3 regions of the Mucilaginibacter sp. P1_A3 genome follow, and region 3 is predicted to be linked to each of the others. Evidence: riboswitches for the same ligand, from Rfam matches in the RefSeq annotation. Region 3 holds a riboswitch; each other region holds the start of a gene.
What was found. A riboswitch is a leader RNA that binds a small molecule or an ion and turns the genes downstream of it on or off. The one in region 3 is predicted to bind S-adenosylmethionine.
Positions count from the first base shown of each region.

Region 1: another riboswitch for S-adenosylmethionine. It lies ahead of AC1D0K_RS00680 (O-acetylhomoserine aminocarboxypropyltransferase/cysteine synthase family protein); the one in region 3 lies ahead of AC1D0K_RS23545 (TlpA family protein disulfide reductase).
Region 2: another riboswitch for S-adenosylmethionine. It lies ahead of AC1D0K_RS01575 (peroxiredoxin family protein); the one in region 3 lies ahead of AC1D0K_RS23545 (TlpA family protein disulfide reductase).

Region 1 covers NZ_JBFTZJ010000001.1:144,463-148,758, forward strand. The annotation lists gene AC1D0K_RS00670 (hypothetical protein) at 1-455, opposite strand, end outside; gene AC1D0K_RS00675 (trans-sulfuration enzyme family protein) at 555-1,673, shown strand; SAM riboswitch class I at 2,305-2,415, shown strand; gene AC1D0K_RS00680 (O-acetylhomoserine aminocarboxypropyltransferase/cysteine synthase family protein) at 2,665-3,990, shown strand; gene AC1D0K_RS00685 (homoserine O-acetyltransferase family protein) at 4,078-4,296, shown strand, end outside.
Region 2 covers NZ_JBFTZJ010000001.1:368,450-372,745, forward strand. The annotation lists gene AC1D0K_RS01570 (peroxiredoxin family protein) at 1-364, opposite strand, end outside; gene AC1D0K_RS01575 (peroxiredoxin family protein) at 391-1,710, opposite strand; SAM riboswitch class I at 1,930-2,042, opposite strand; gene AC1D0K_RS01580 (protein-disulfide reductase DsbD domain-containing protein) at 2,457-2,903, opposite strand; SAM riboswitch class I at 3,131-3,246, opposite strand; gene AC1D0K_RS01585 (family 2A encapsulin nanocompartment shell protein) at 3,628-4,296, shown strand, end outside.
Region 3 covers NZ_JBFTZJ010000011.1:192,639-196,934, forward strand. The annotation lists gene AC1D0K_RS23540 (SusC/RagA family TonB-linked outer membrane protein) at 1-926, opposite strand, end outside; gene AC1D0K_RS23545 (TlpA family protein disulfide reductase) at 1,306-1,875, opposite strand; SAM riboswitch class I at 1,994-2,105, opposite strand; tRNA gene AC1D0K_RS23550 (tRNA-Gly) at 2,408-2,483, shown strand; gene AC1D0K_RS23555 (STING domain-containing protein) at 2,692-3,360, shown strand; gene AC1D0K_RS23560 (AsmA family protein) at 3,429-4,296, opposite strand, start outside.

The DNA of each region.
Region 1 (4,296 bases), on a different contig from region 3:
CATGTTGATATCATGCCATTGATAGTAGCCTCAAAGAAAATATCATTAGTTTTTTTATCAGCAGTAAGCCATTCATTCTTAGCTTTTTTGTAAATATCATCTAAGGTAAGTACCTGTCCTGCTACATTTCCGTGCGTATTTAAATTGGTTTTATCTTCGTGCCATTCACTTAAGGTAGTTTTTACACTCCCTGTACCGGTCGCGTTGGGGCTATATTTATAAGACGTATAATCTCTTGCTATAACAACACCTTTATTCACTGTGATTTTGGTTTCTCCACTAACACCTGACACCACCGAGCCGTTTATAGTCGTATATGAATAGGAGTTGTTGTTAGCTCGTTTAAAACTTAACCAGGCCGAATAACTTTTATCATAATCGTTTGTAAGTGCATCTTTTTTGCAGGCTGATAAACATATGGTAATAAGCAAGGTAATGATAAGGGATTTTTTCATGGTTGCGGTTTTTATACCTATTCGTAAAAAAGAGGTTGAGTGCTACAGCAAATCACAAATAATCTTATTTACTTTGAGTTCATAACATATAATACGATAATGAAAACTGAAACTATAGCCATACATGCAGGTAACCATATTGATGGATCATCAAGAGCTGTGATACAGCCGATTGTAATGTCTACCACTTTTGAGCGTGGTGTAGATGGCGATTTTCCTGGTGGGCATATCTATAGCCGGTCATCAAACCCTAATCGTTCATTATTGGAAAATGTTATTGCTCAGTTGGAGGGTGGTGTTGATGCTGCTTCGTTTTCATCGGGCAATGCGGCTGGTATGGCGGTATTTCAATCGCTTAAACCGGGCACACATATTATTTGCCCCGACGATATGTATCACGGTTTGCGTAACCAGCTTAAAAACCTGTTCGCAGGCATTTTAACTTTCGATTTTATTGATGTTAATGACAGCGAAGTCCTGCAGCAGCACATTAAGCCCGAAACCGGTGTGATATGGATAGAAACACCATCAAACCCATTGCTTAAAATCACTGATATTAAAAAGGTGGTGGGTATTGCAAAGGCAAAAGGACTTAAAGTTGTTGTTGATAATACCTTTGCCACCCCAATATGTCAGCAGCCCTTGGCATTAGGGGCTGATATAGTGATGCATTCGGCCACAAAATATTTTGGCGGCCATAGCGATCTGATGGGTGGGGCGCTAATTACCGCTGAAAAAAGCGACTGGTGGGCGAAAATTCGCCAGGTACAGGAAATGGGTGGTGCTATCCCCTCCCCAACCGACTGCTTTTGGTTGGTACGCAGTATTAAAACGCTGCCATATCGGGTTAAAGGGCATGTGTACAATGCGCAATTATTAGCTGAGTTTTTAGAATATCACCCAAAAGTAGAAAGGGTTTTATATCCCGGCCTGGCATCACATCCGCAGCATGAAATTGCTAAAGACCAAATGTTGGCCTTTGGAGGAATGTTATCCTTTATAGTTAAGGGCGACGAAAATGATACCCATAACATCATCAACAAGCTAAAAATATTCACCAAAGCAACCAGCCTTGGCGGCGTGGAAAGCCTGATAGAGCATCGTGCTACTGTTGAGGGGCCGGATACAAAAACACCGCGCAATTTACTGCGGGTATCGGTTGGATTAGAGCATATTGATGATTTGATAGAAGATTTGGAGCAGGCTTTAAATGGATAAAGGATGAAAAGATCAAGGAGCAAGGATTAAATCAACAAAGTATCTTTGCTTATTTGTCCAACAGTCTTTAACTAATTGGTAATTAAAAAAATATCTACTTTACTCCGTTGTTTGTGTCCTCACAAACAACTATTCCGGTGTATTAACTAATGTAGAACTTACGCGGGCCCTCCCGCTAAACCTATGTTTACACAATTGCATGCGCCGTTAGGCGCTACCTGTTTGTAGCAATAATCAACAAAAAACAAAATTGCGCCGTAGGCGTTACCTGCAAATTAGCAAGGTATTTGACTTTGTTAGCGGACAGGTAGCCTCTAACGAGGCAAAGGTTAAGGGCGCGTTTTTTCTACAAACAGGTAGCACCTAACGGTGCAGGTAACCTTGATTGATTTGTGCCCTTTGCCAAGCTTTGTTAGCTAACCTGATTTAACCTTTCTCTCCTACTTGCCGAGAGAAGAGATCGCAGATACCCACGCTTTTTTATTTCTTCCTAACACTTATGCTCCTTTGTCCACCCATCTTTTATCTAAATAAAATTTAATTTGGTATTTAAATAAATATCCGCTTATCTTTGGAACATTATTTGGTAGCAATACCATAATCGATCAATCCTCCGCATAGTTCGGGTATTGATTTATAAAGAAGCGGCGAGAGATCAGGCTCAATGACCCGCTGGCAACCCTTCAATTTTGAAGAAGGTGCCAATTCCTGTCCCGGCAAATAACACCGGGGAATATAAATTTATAACCATGAAAAATTTAGTTAAAATTACTACAGGCAACATTTTTAATACCCAAAACGGTAATATACAACGTATTAGCTCAAATATTAGCTGTATGTGTATGTGTTGCTGCTGTTGATGCTTTAGCACGTTCCTCTTTTTCAAATCCCGAAAAACGCGCGTGTTGTTAAACTGATATCCATTTCCTTATCAGCTTTCCAAAGTCCATTTAAACATCAAAGAATTAATTATAATCTAAAAAAAAATCCTATGTCTACCAGCAATTTAAAATTCGAAACCTTACAACTACACGCAGGTCAGGAAGTTGATCCAACAACGGGTTCACGCGCGGTACCGCTTTACCAAACCACATCTTATGTATTTAAAAATGCCGAGCATGGTGCCAACCTGTTTGCATTAAAAGAGTTTGGGAATATATATACCCGCATTATGAACCCTACTACCGATGTATTTGAAAAACGTATAGCAGCCTTAGAAGGTGGCGTTGCCGCTTTGGCTACCGCATCGGGCCAGGCAGCACAATTCATTGCATTAAATAATATATTACAAGTTGGCGATAACTTTGTTTCCTCACCATTTTTATATGGTGGTACATATAACCAGTTTAAAGTTTCCTTTAAACGAATAGGCATCGAGGCACGTTTTGCCAAAGATGATACTGCCGAAAGCATTGAAGCGCTTATCGATAATAAAACCAAAGCTATCTTCCTGGAAACTATTGGCAACCCTGGCTTTACCATTGCTGATTTTGATAAGATAGGTGCTCTTGCAAAAAAGCATGACCTGCCTTTAATAGTCGACAATACTTTTGGAGCCGGTGGTTATTTATTTCGCCCGTTGGAGCATGGCGCCAGTATAGTGGTTGAATCAACCACCAAATGGATAGGTGGTCATGGTACCAGCATTGGCGGAGTAATAATTGATGGCGGAACTTATAACTGGGCTAATGGCAAATTTCCGCAGTTTACAGAGCCATCTGAAGGTTACCACGGTTTGGTTTTTGCCGATGTATTTGGCATTGGCGGTCCTTTTGGCAACATCCAGTTTATTATACGTGCCCGTGTAGAAGGTTTACGTGATTTTGGTCCATCACAATCTCCATTTAACTCATGGCTTAATATCCAGGGTTTAGAAACCCTTTCATTGCGTGTACAACGCCACGTAGATAACACATTGGAGCTTGCCAAATGGCTTGATCAGCACCCGCAGGTAGCATCAGTTAACTATCCTGGATTGGAATCATCTCCTTACCATCAATTGGCAAAAAAATACCTTAAAAATGGTTTTGGAGCGGTGTTATCATTTGAGATAGATGGCGATAAGGAAGATGCCGGTAAATTAATTGACAATCTTTTGCTGGTTAGTCATTTAGCTAACGTCGGTGATGCTAAAACATTGATTATTCAGCCATCGGCAACTACACATCAACAGCTGTCTGATGAAGAACAATTATCAGCTGGTGTAACACCTAATTCATTACGTGTAGCTGTTGGTATTGAGCATATTGATGATATTAAAGCAGATTTTGAACAGGCATTTGCCAAAATAAAAAGGGCATCGGCCCAATTAGTATAGTATAGTTTTTTTTAAGTGATATAGTAAAGTTGTTACGGGATGCAGCTAAATTAAAATTAGCTGTACCCGCGATAACAAAACAGAAGAATGAACACAGAAATATTTAAGTACACACAACCATTCGGTCTTGAATCCGGCGAGCAATTACATGAATTGGAGATTGGCTTTCACACTTATGGCAGATTAAATAAGGAGAAGGATAATGTGATATGGATTTGCCATGCGCTAACTGCCAATGCCGATGTTTTTGACTGGTGGAAAGGCTTTGTGGGTACAGGCAATAAATTTAACCCCGAAGAGCATTTT
Region 2 (4,296 bases), on a different contig from region 3:
GGAAGCCCGGTACCAGGCTGCGGTATTCACCGCTTAACGTTCCGTCATCTTCCACTTTAGCAACCAGGGCGGCATCATAGGTATTCATTTTGATAAATACAGAGTCCCTGCCAATCTGCTTTACATGAAAGTTGTCCCGGCGGCTGCCATTAATCAGCGTAAATACCGCGTGCTCCGCGTCTTTACCCTTTAATTCAAAGTTAAAAGGAACCTTGGTTTCAGCAACGGTAAATACACCGCGCCATACACCTTGCTTAATAAATTTCACAGGCGGATTTTTATCCGCGGCTAATGCAGCTGCACCGCTAAACAATAAACCTACAGACAGGCATTTGAATGAGGTAATTAAATTGATAGTTTTCATTTGATAAATTATAGGATCAGTTAATGTTAGTTTCCTGGATGGGTTGATGGATCTGCGATAGCCGCTGTTTCCGGGGCAGGTTCAGCGATAAGTTCGTCCAACAGTTTATTAAATTTCTTTTCGTAATCTTCGTGGTATTTACCCGTTACCGTACCTGTGTAGCCTGTGTAGATCTCTCTTACATCACCTTTTCTATCAATGATAATAGTGGTTGGGAAAGCGATGAATTTATTCAATGCAGGTAGCTTCTGCGATACCAGCTTTTTATCGGCCAGGCCGCCAAAAGCTATGTCATAATTGATCTCGTATTTTTCTTTCAGCTTACCTAATGTGTATTTGGCATATTCCAGGCTGTCTTTCTGCTCAAAACCCAGTGCAATGGCTTCTACACCACGTTGATGATTTTTATTGAACCATGGAGATAGGAACACGGTTTGATCGGTACAGTTAGGGCACCAGGTGCCAATGATCTCTACGATCACTACTTTACCTTTGTATTTGTTATCACTGAGAGACACTTGTTTACCATCTATCCCCGGGAAAGAAAAATCAAGCTTTTTATAGCCTTCTTTTAAAAATGTAAGCTTGTAAGGATCAGGTAATTCCACCTCTGTTTTTTTAGCAGCATCGAACTTCAGATTTTTATAGATGCCGAAGCCTTCTTCACCGCTGATAGAGCCGTCGGCGTTGATCTTGCCTTTTATGATGAACGGACTTGGGCCGGTAAAACCACTCAGTGCAAATTCATCTCCCTGAACAGTGCCTTCCAGTTCGCGGGTATCACCAACTACGGTCATCACTACGCCAGTAAGCTTATTTCCTTTTTGTTTCAATAAGGCTATAGATGCAGGAACAGCCTCTTTACTGTAGGTTTTGATTTCCCATTTACCGGTTAAATCCGCTTTAGGGGCTACATCTTTGCCGGGTTCTACAAAGCGGTAGGTTTTACCATATTCTGCAGTAAATGGTAAAGAATTACCCCTGAAACCTGGTACCAGGCTACGATATTCGCCGCTTAGCGAACCATCGTCTTCAATTTTGGCTACCAGCGCAGCATCATAGGTGTTCATTTTAATATAAACTGAATCGGTACCTACAGATTTTACGTGGAAATTATCCCTCCGTGAACCATTAATAAGCGTAAACACAGCGTGCTCGGCATCCTTGCCTTTCAGCTCGAAATTAAAAGGTACTTTTGATTCGCTTACGGTGAATTCACCGCGCCATTTACCTTCTTTTATAAACTTAGGCTTTGGGGTTTCATGGGCCGATAATACCGTAACCCCACTAAGCACTAAAGCGGCCGATAGCAGCCTTGTTTTGGTTAAGTAGTTTGTAGTGTTCATTTTGTATAAGTTTTAATTGTTATTGATTGATGCGATGCCTGAAAATTTGGACATAAGTATTCCATTGGGCTTGATAAGCCTTTGAAAAAACGCTATAAATTTTAAAGGTGCCTGGTTTTTAAAACCAGAAAACATACTGAACCATACAACAACATCGTTTGATGGCTGCGGGTTGTGGTTGTGGGTAATGAATGTTAAATGTGTTCATGACTTTTAGTTAATTTATATTCCGGTGCATAATTACTACCGAAAAAAGTTCAGCACTTATTTCAGGTTTCTGAAAAGTTGCTATAAGATCATCGAGACTTCCTCTCCCTTATTCTTTATAAATCAACTAATTAATGGTGGGGTTAATTAGAATGGTGTAAAGATAGCAATAAATATGATAAATACAATAAAATCTATAGACTTAATAGAATATTTTTTAATTCTTTATGTTTTTAGTAATTATTTATCTTGTAAAACGATATACATCCTGGACTGCACAGCACACGCCTGATTTACCACCATAGCAAAGCAACGCACTTAGTACAGCCAGGATGTATATCTTGATTAAGATTTAAAAACCGGAAACGTAACTACGTTTTTAACAATGGCAATAACAACAGAAAAGGGTGCCACCATTCTGTTTGCGGGCTTTGGTGAATAGATTTGATCTTAGTTTCATGGTATTAGTTTGTAATTCTGCAGATCAATTGGTGGCTATTGAACTGCTTACTAATTAAGTATTTTGATTATATACGATACTATTTTACGGGTATATTAAACTCCACATCATCTGGCGGTAAACATTGCTTGTCGTTACATGCCATAAAATTTACCGTGCCGCTAACCGATGCCTGGCCCGATTTAAGTTTTACTTTTTGCTGAAATATAACTGCCTGTTCAAAATACTGCACGTTCATGCTAAACGACTTTTCATACTTGCTTACTGGCTTGGGCTCGGTTGTATTACCCACTAAAATGTAGTTGTCGTTTTTTTCAAACTTTAGCGAGGTCTTTATAGGTCCGCCATCGGCAAGATGCTGCGAATAAATGTGCCAGCCTTTATCAATGGTAGCTTTTATAAATACTACAGCTTGTTCATTATCAAGCTTTTTGGCAGCATATGACCATTTTACAGGTGTAAGGATCTGTGAAAAAGCAGTGGTGCTGATAACAATTGTTAAAGCGGTAAGTATTACTTTATTCATTTGGTAAATTCTATTTGTAATAATGTGATGTGTAGTAGTTAGCCTGCAAAGGAGGCTGTTGCTTTAAAGGAACATTAAATTAACAACACATTGTTACATCATTACGAAGCGATCTGTAAATATTGGCAGGTAATTGGGGAAAAGTGTTCATGTATTTAGTTGTTTATTTGTGTTCTTTACACTTATCTAAAAGAGAGCCGGAGAGAATACGTGTAGAATTCTATACCAACTTATCTTCCTCCCAACGGGAGCAGGAATTAGCACCTTTTACTAAATCTGAGATTCATGGTACAGGTTGCCAAGACGTCATGGGGCCTTTCCCTCTGTCTTTTCTGGATAAGTATAAAAGAACGTGATGTTGCAAATATATATTAAAAACTATAATTCCTATAGACTTTATATAATTTATTTCATTTTGTTAGTTTTTCAATAAATTGCGGGTGTTCAAGCATTCATTTTTAGGCAATAATACCGGATACAAAATCCAGAACATTTAAACATCCCCAATTTAAGTATCATTAAATCAACGCTGTATCCCCTATCTCTTCAACCTTAAAATAGCTGAACTTTAATATCAGCACTCCACTAAAAATTATTTTTTGTAATAAAATCAAATAGTATATAAAATCTATAGAATTTATATACTATAATTGTATGTCATGTAATTCTGTATTTACGGCACATTAAAATTCATTATTTAAAGCACATTCCTATTATCTAAAAAATGGCAGAGCAAAAAGCAAAACAAACAGCCCTTGGTGATGTAGCCGCCAGGCAGTTAGCGGTAGCAACCCGTACCGTTCCACAATTATCAACCATTACGCCACGGTGGTTAACCCATTTACTCAATTGGATCCCGGTTGAATCGGGCGTTTATCGGTTAAACAAGGTGGTACACGCAAACAATGTAGAAGTGGATTGCTCTTCGCGCGATGAACGTGAACTGCCATCAACCTTTGTTGATTATGAAGAAAACCCAAGGGAGTATAACCTGAGTGCTGTAAATACAGTACTGGATGTACACACCCGTGTATCTGACCTGTATAGTAAGCCTTATAACCAGATCAGCGAGCAATTGCGCCTTACTATCGAGATAGTTAAAGAAAGGCAGGAAAGCGAACTTATCAATAACCCCGAATACGGGCTACTGAACAGTATTTCGCCATCACAAAAAATTAAAACCAGGCTGGGCCCTCCCACCCCCGACGATCTGGACGAACTGATAACCAAAGTGTGGAAAGAGCCCGGCTTTTTCCTTTTGCACCCATTAGCTATTGCCGCCTTTGGCCGTGAATGTACCCGCCGGGGTGTACCACCGCCGACGGTTTCACTATTCGGATCGCAATTTATTACCTGGAGAGGAATCCCGCTTATTCCATCAGATAAACTGCCT
Region 3 (4,296 bases):
GAACCATCCAAAGCCGGCCCCCAGCTTTCGTCAACACCATCATTAACACCGGCGCCTTTACCATCAACATAGCTAAATTTACCGTTTGAGCCCTGGCCATACTGATTTTGATAATTTGGCAAAAGCTGTACGTTTGAGAAGCTGGTATTTGAATTAATATTGATACCCAAGCCTTTTGCGCCTTTACCTGTTTTAGTTTTAATGAGGATAACACCGGCCGCTGCACGGTAACCATAAAGGGCCGCCGCATTGGGGCCTTTAAGTACACTTACAGATTCAATATCCTCGGAGTTAAGATCGGCGATGGCATTGGCAAAATCCCTTGATCCGTTTGTACCCAAAAACTGGGAGTTATCAACTATAACACCATCCACCACAAACAGCGGCTGGTTGTTACCCGCGATAGAGGTTTCGCCACGGATGATGATACGGGACGAACCCATATCACCCTGGCTGTTGGTTACCTGCACCCCGGCAATTTTACCGGCCAGCGCATTCACCAGGTTGGTTTCTTTAGCCTCGGAGATATCCTTCGACTTTAACCCCTGAACAGCATAGCCCAATGATTTTTTATCTTTAGATATATTGAGGGCCGTGATTACCACTTCGTTAAGGGAATTGGCAGCCTCCTGTAATATGATCTGCAAATTATTTTCAGCTTGCTTAACGGTGATCTCCTGCGCTGCGAAACCTATATAAGTAACCTTTAATATATCGTTAACGTTGGCGCTGAGGGAGAATTTGCCATCTGCACTGGTTTGAGCACCATTGGAAGTTCCTTTTACAGAGATATTAACACCGGGCAATGGCAGGCCATCGGATTTTGCGGTTACCACCCCGCTTATTTTAACAGATTGCGCCGCAACTGTTTGGATGAGAAAAAATGGCAACAGGATTGCCAGTAACAGTTTGTAATTTTTAAGCATGATAAATAGATTGTGAATAGTTTTTGAATATCAATACAGCTGAATGAAAGCATTGGCTAACAGCTTTTTTGGCATGAAATACCCGCTGATATGCTTTATAGTACCTGTAAAGAATTAATTTTTGCTTTGTGGTTATTTAAAAGATAACAAGCTGCAGCAAGCACACTCATTAAATAACCATTGCGGTTGGGTTAGCATCAACAACGCATGCTTTGCATACAGCCATGGAAAGAATTGCAGGTAAACAGCGTAGCATCAGAAGAATAGTTGGCGTGAAAAAAGGTAGCTGTTGTTTTCATAACATTAAGATATTGACTTATAGAAAAAGCAACCGGGATAAATAATTGCAAGCAACTTACTCCGTAATTGCCCGGTATTTTTAATTAACAGATGCAGTTTTATTATTAACCAGCGCATCTACAGCTTTTAGCATCGATGCAAATTCCTGGGTATCATACAAACGGGTGAGGTAAACTATTTTACCATCCTTATCAATAATAACATTACGCGTTACGCCGCTTTTTTTGTTGGCGAACCGGCCAAAAATATCGGCTCCGGGATCAAGCGCCAGCGGATAGCTGATATTCATTTCCTGGTGAAATTTCTTTACCTTTTCAAGGGGTTCATCGCGATCTACGCCTATCAGAATCAGGCCTTTGTCTTTATAAGCCTGCCATACGTCCTTTTCAAGGTGGGGCATTTCTTCGCGGCATACACTGCACCAGCTGGCTGTAAATTGCAAAATAACAACTTTGCCGCGCAGCTCTTTTAAGGAGGTTTTGGTGCCATCGGCAAGTTGCAGTTCAAAATCTGCAGGTGCCTGGTCGCCAACTTTTACAATATAGCCACGATCAATAGATGCAGGATCAGTTGGTTTTGCAGTTTGCGCGCCGGCAAACATGGCGCTTATCAGAAACGAACAGGTAATGAGTAAATGTTTAATATTCATAGTTGTCAATTTTAATGCTGCTTTTAGCAGGCATAAATTTTTAAGTATTTTAATTAAACAGGATTTCAGAGAGAAAGGGAGATAATGATCAGCCATGGGCTGTGCAATAATTTTGCGAATATTATCTTCTCCACCTTTTATAGCGGACAGGAATTAGCACCTTTATAACAATGGGCTTACAGGTTGCTAAGACATCATAGGGCCTTTCCCTCAGTCTTTCTTGATAATTAAAATTAAAGAACTTATTTCGTCAGCAAATATATAATATATTCTACTAAACACATAGACTTTATATAATTTATTTGTCATTTAAATATCTTCCCAATAATTTCACCCAACGCGCCGCAAATTGAGCCAAGGTGATACTTAAATAAGAGCCTTATTATTCGCTTTCCGGCCTATAATTTAAATTAAGCAGATGGTTAGTGTATTTTTCACTTGCAGAGTATTCAATTCTTTTTATATTTGCGCTCCCGAAAACGAGATAGGCACACGGTTAACCGCAACGCAACTCGAAACAGGAAACACCAACGCGAAAGTAGCTCAGTTGGTAGAGCACGACCTTGCCAAGGTCGGGGTCGCGAGTTCGAATCTCGTCTTTCGCTCCAGAGCCCTTCCCTAAAAAAGAAGGGCTTTTCTTTTTTAAAAGGTTAATAACCAGGCATCCTGTACGCTATTATCCTTACGCTCCGCATCACTGCCGTGAATGAGGTGTTCCTCAACAAAATGCCTGTGGTAATTCAAACAAATTCCAACATTTTTTGCATACCACTTAATTAATCATTATTATTACTATTAACTAATAACCTGATAGTCATGACCTTTACTTTCAGATTTTTCCCGTTTAAGGATTTTATATTTTCCATTATACCAACTATTGGTACCTATGGCGGCTTCCTTGATGGCATTATTACGTTCCCCAATAAATGGATGGCTTTTGGGTCTGGATTTGTAGTATCTGTAATACTAGCAATAATTTTCCATGCCGAAAACAAGCGTAATTACAGAAGGTCGCTGGCCGAAATACTGGCGATGGGTTATTTTATGAATTTTACCGGCAGGCTGGCTAAACTTTTAAAAGGCAAGGCCGATATTAGTTTTTCTTTCCCGGATGCTAATCTTGTAGCTTACCCTCCAGGCAAGGTTAACGTTAAGGTAGGCATACCGGGCACCCTAAACGCTTTGGTTAAATACTGCAATATGGTAGAAGCACAAAGTGATGTAGTGTATATTCGTGAATCAACAAAAAATGACCCTTACTGGGTACGGGCAAAAAAGGAAGACGATGGCACCATAACCATTTATGAATTTCCAAGAACCCTGTTTGCCCTTTCCAGGTACCTGGAAAAAGAATTTGAGAATCAACAGAAAGCCGAAAAAAACTCGAAAAAGATCTATAAATATTTTGATGATAAACTAAAGCAATTGAAAATACAGCACAGTAATGAGTTCCCTAATGACAGGATCAAGTTTCAATACGTGTAGGTGTAAAAACGCATATTTTGCATCTCCCAGATGCAGATCCAACTGCTATATCCGCTGGGTATAATTTTCTAATTCTTCTTTTTTTCAAGCTGCTCCCTGAATTTTTTTTCCTCTTTTTCTTTCTTCTCCCTTGCTTTTTTTAAAGCCTTCTCCCGCTCCTTTTTATCCTTTTCAGTAACTGGCTTACCGGCTTCTTTTTCCTGCGATTTGCCTACCCCTACGCATGACTTGAGTCCATCGAGCAACGTAAGCCATATTGTTTTAAAGAAGGGAAAATTTGCCGGTCGGATAAAAACCAAGTTGGCCGACCTCGGTACAGGCTTTCCCTCATCGGGGTTATCCTGTTTAAGTATTACGGCATTGGCCAGCAGAGACATCAACGATTTTTTCGCGTAACCTTTTTCCTCATCGCGTTTTAGTAAATCCACCTTTAGGCTGTTGTAGAGGAATGTGACCTTACCGGCAGCATTTTTTTTGTTGCCGTGAATATTAAAGTCGAGACTATTTACCCTTCCCGATGTTATTTTTACCAGGCCCAGCGGCATAACCGCCGGGTTGGCTGCCAACATATCCATAGAGCCCAGGTGCCCTTTATAACTGTAGCTATAAGCAGCATCGCTTAAATTAAAACCAAAGGCCAGATCGAGCTTGCCTTTGCCCATAAAATAAGTACTGAGGTTAACCGTACAAACAGGATGCTGACTGAGGATAGTTTTTTTATTAGTGAGGTTGAGAAACCTGCCTGTAGTATTATCAAACTTTACCGCCCCGGCTTTCCCGGAGCTTTCTTTATACTCGCGGTAGCTAACATCTATCTTTTTAATGTCGAGCGTATCCACGTTGAGCCCCGCTTTTACCTGGCGGATAGCCCAGTTGGGGAACGTAACCAGCCTATCGGTAGTTTGAAGCCGGCCATTGGGGTTGGCAAAAACCTCG